DNA from 2 places in the Xenorhabdus griffiniae genome. Region 1 is predicted to be linked to the other one. Evidence: riboswitches for the same ligand, from Rfam matches in the RefSeq annotation. Region 1 holds a riboswitch; the other holds the start of a gene.
What was found. A riboswitch is a leader RNA that binds a small molecule or an ion and turns the genes downstream of it on or off. The one in region 1 is predicted to bind thiamine pyrophosphate.
Positions count from the first base shown of each region.

Region 2: linked by a shared signal. The riboswitch ahead of thiB (thiamine ABC transporter substrate binding subunit) and the one ahead of thiD (bifunctional hydroxymethylpyrimidine kinase/phosphomethylpyrimidine kinase) in region 1 are both predicted to bind thiamine pyrophosphate.

Region 1 is NZ_CP147737.1:2,892,357-2,894,557, forward strand. It holds gene fbaB (class I fructose-bisphosphate aldolase) at 1-46, shown strand, start outside; gene thiD (bifunctional hydroxymethylpyrimidine kinase/phosphomethylpyrimidine kinase) at 108-908, opposite strand; TPP riboswitch at 949-1,041, opposite strand; gene cspE (transcription antiterminator/RNA stability regulator CspE) at 1,166-1,375, opposite strand.
Region 2 is NZ_CP147737.1:4,146,324-4,148,524, forward strand. It holds gene ptsP (phosphoenolpyruvate--protein phosphotransferase) at 1-13, opposite strand, end outside; gene rppH (RNA pyrophosphohydrolase) at 23-553, opposite strand; TPP riboswitch at 670-774, shown strand; gene thiB (thiamine ABC transporter substrate binding subunit) at 1,000-1,986, shown strand; gene thiP (thiamine/thiamine pyrophosphate ABC transporter permease ThiP) at 1,962-2,201, shown strand, end outside.

The DNA.
Region 1 (2,201 bases):
CTCCGTACAGGATGTTTATCTCGATCAGAAAATTACTATCGCCTAATCAATTAGTTTCAGTATGTTCAAAATGGGGATCTCTGCATCCCCATTATTTACCCCAAAATTCACCACCATTGATGAAAATGGTGAACTGGCCCAATGCCATGACCAACTTGTAAACTATCCGCCTGTATCAGCGCATTTTGTAAATATGTTTTAGCAACCGGCAACGTACTTTGCCAGTCTGAATGGCGTGGACGCAATGCAGCAAGTGCTGCGGATAAAGTACACCCCGTTCCATGAGTATGCCGTGTATTTATTCTGGGTGCAGTAAAACGCCACTCCCCTTGCGGGGTAAAAAGCCAATCCGGGCTTTCCTCATTATTCAAATGTCCGCCTTTCAATAAAACCGCCTGACATCCCATTGAACGTAATGCTCTGCCCTGCTGTAACATTTCATCTTCCGTATCAGCAAGATCACAGTTCAATATGGCTGCCGCTTCCGGCAAATTAGGGGTGATCAGAGAAACAAGTGGCAGCAATTGCTCTACCATTGCGGTAATGGCCTCCGGTGATAGCAAGGGATCACCGCTTTTCGCCACCATAACTGTATCCAATACAATGCAGGGAATAGCATAACGATGCAGCGACTCCGCTATCACAGCGATATTAGCTGCATTCGATAACATCCCAATTTTGGCGCTGTCTATCCTGACATCTGAAAGCACTGATTCTAACTGAGCAGCAACAAAAAGGGGATCAAGATCATACACAGATTGTACGCCCAGTGTATTTTGTGCAACCAACGCAGTAACAACTGTCGTACCGTAAGCCCCAAGCGCGGAAAAGGTTTTTAAATCGGCCTGAATGCCGGCACCACCGCTAGGATCGGTTCCTGCGATAGTCAGTGAGTTAATTCTCATTATAGTGATTCCTACCACCAGCTAAAGAAAAGCGGTATCGGAATAAGAGATACCATGACTTCCCTACGCTGGTATTATCCAGATCAGGTAATACGGGTACTTCTCAGTTCAATAAAGAACGCCCCGAGTCAAAATAAAAATCACCCTATTAGTACTCTAATAGAGTGATATTTGCAATAGGTTATCGTCAGATACTAAAACCAAACTAACGATAAATAGATTTAGCCAGTAATTAGATACCCGCCAAATTAAATTTGTTACTATAAAGTTGTGACGTTTGCAGCAGCAGGACCTTTAGGGCCATCCTGAATTTCAAACTCAACTTGTTGGCCTTCAGATAATGTTTTAAATCCATCTTTCATAATTGCAGAAAAATGTACAAATACATCTTTGCTACCATCAGCTGGAGTAATAAAACCAAAACCTTTAGACTCGTTGAACCACTTCACAGTACCAGTGATTTTTGCCATTTCAAAAATTTCCTTTGAATCACTTTATTAGCCTATTGGCATAAAAATAAACAAACCAGTATTAGTTGCTGTTATTTATTAACAGAACCGTACTTCGTTTACCCATGTGTTTTATCACACACTCTTTATATAATCGCAAGCCATTTTTTTCAGGCGCTGGAGCCAACGCACATATTTAAAGTTCTTAATATCTATTCCAATTTGAAATCACTGAATAATTTTTAATTCACATAACATCATGAATTAACACAAAAAGAAAAGTTCACCCTAAGAAATAGCTTTAATAAGACTAATACATAATACTGTTTTCCATATCTATTATGGTGTAGACCAGAGAATTATCGTTATGCAAAATTCATTTTAGATAACGATAAAAATTATATACCAGTCTAACTTCAAGATGCGTGTGATTTCTCCCCCGCTACGCGAGGAGAAATCACGTTTCATAGCGTGTTATAAATTGCAACTTGAAGTTTAATGCGTATAGCTAATTTCACTTATTATTTTTGAACATACAATATAGTTGTTTTATACCCAATGAATTTCAAGTTGCAGCTTGCAAAGCTATGTGATTGTTTATATCTCCCTACGTAGCGAGGAGATAATAAGACGCATCTTGAAAAACGATTGGTATACATATAACCAGCTTACTTTTTGTTTATCATTTATTAAATATTATTCAATTATAATATTTGTAGGATGATTTTTACTATTCGTCTATACGATCATTGATTTCATCAAGTGCATTTTTGCCGGCATTGCTTCAGTTTAAAATGAAACCATATTGTCCAAAAAAGAGTATATACCAATCTAACTTCAAGATGAT
Region 2 (2,201 bases), 1.3 Mb from region 1:
AGCGCATGAGCATAACAATGACCTAACTTTTTCTACGACGATGTAAATAAGGTGAATGGAATAATGAAGCTGGCTCCTGCGTTGACATTACAATAGAAGAGAATTCTTTCATCACGCGTCGATAGACATCTCGTTTAAAAGAAACAACCTGCCGGACAGGATACCAATAACTCACCCAACGCCAACCATCAAACTCCGGAGTCTTACTGCGCTGCACATTAATATCCGCTTCATTACACAATAACTGCAATAAAAACCAACGTTGCTTTTGCCCAATACAAACAGGCTTTGTATCCCAACGCACCAAACGCTTGGGTAATTTGTAACGCAACCAACTCCGGGTTGAGGCAAGAACCCGTACATCTTTGCGACTTAAACCAACTTCTTCGAACAACTCGCGATACATCGCTTGCTCTGGTGATTCCCCTGGATTGATACCCCCTTGAGGAAACTGCCAGGAATGCTGCCCATAACGGCGGGCCCACAGAACCTGCCCTTGGCGATTACAAATTACAATTCCTACATTCGGGCGGTAGCCATCATCATCGATCACCAGACTACCTCTCGATATAACAAATTTAAAAAGATAGCTAATTGTTTCACACTCATCTCAAGCGGTAAACCTCTATGATGAGACTTTGCAGACGTAGCCGAAGTCTCTACAATACCGCTATCTCAACGGGGTGCGGCTGTCGCAAAACAGTGCTGCTGAGAACAAACCCGTCGAACCTGAACCGGTTAGTACCGTCGTAGGGATTTGAGACGCTACTCATTGATATAATAGATGTCATTTTCATTTAGCACCTTCTCAGATCCTTTGCTGTCTGCTAATAACAAATATTAAGTAACTGATATATATACCAATCCAACTTCAAGTTGTAGCTTGCAAATCAAAGACGCATCTTGAAAGGCAATTGGTATACAACTATCAATATTTTTAACTATTGATATATGCAACTACAGGAGAGCAAAGTGTTTACTAAATTATTTTCCCGCTTTATGGCTATCAGCCTACTGTCTGTTTCTGCCAGTGTTTTTGCTCAGTCAGGCCAGGCAAAACCTACCCTGACAGTTTATACTTATGATTCATTTGCCTCTGAATGGGGACCAGGACCTGCTATCAAAAAAGCCTTTGAGGCAGAATGTGACTGTGAACTGAAACTGGTTGCGTTGGAAGATGGCGTCTCCTTGCTGAACCGTTTGAGAATGGAAGGCAAAAAAACACCCGCAGATATTGTATTGGGGTTAGATAACAACCTGATTCAAGCCGCTCAGCAAACCGGATTATTCACACCAAGTCACGTCGATACCTCAAAACTGAAATTACCCATTGCATGGCACAACACGACGTTTATTCCTTACGATTACGGTTATTTTGCCTTTATTTACAACAAAAATACCCTGCCTCATCCCCCCAAAAGTATGGACGAATTAATCAATAGCCACCAGAATTGGAAGATTATTTACCAAGATCCACGTACCAGCACACCAGGTTTAGGGTTACTGCTCTGGATACAGGAACTCTATGGCGACAACGCCGCTCAGGAGTGGCAAAAAGTGGCCCAAAAGACACTCACCGTCACTAAAGGCTGGAGTGAAGCCTATGGCCTGTTTCTGAAAGGTGAAGGTGATATGGTGCTGAGCTATACCACATCACCTGGCTATCACATTATGTCAGAGAAAAAAGATAACTACGCCGCCGCTATCTTCAAGGAAGGACACTACTTGCAAATTGAAGTGGCTGCTCAGTTGGCCTCAAGCAAACAACCAGAACTGGCACAGAAGTTTATGAATTTCATGCTCTCTCCGGCATTTCAGCAAGTCATTCCAACAACCCAATGGATGTATCCTGTCATTGATATCCCTTTACCCGACGTTTTCAAACAACTTCCTGTTCCTGAGAAATCCCTGCTATTCAACGCAGATGATGTGGCAAAACACCGTACAAAATGGATACGTACATGGCAAAGCGCAGTCAGCCGTTAATCGCGGGTTGGTTATTGCCGGGGGTTATTGCCTCTGGCCTGTTAATTATAGTTGCCCTGTCAGCATTCGGGACGCTGTGGTTCAATGCACCTGAAAGCCATTGGCAGGAATTCTTGCATGACAGTTATCTCTGGCATGTCATTAGATTCACCTTCTGGCAGGCATTTCTCTCTGCCGTCTTATCGGTAATCCCCGCTATTTTTCTGGCTCGGGCA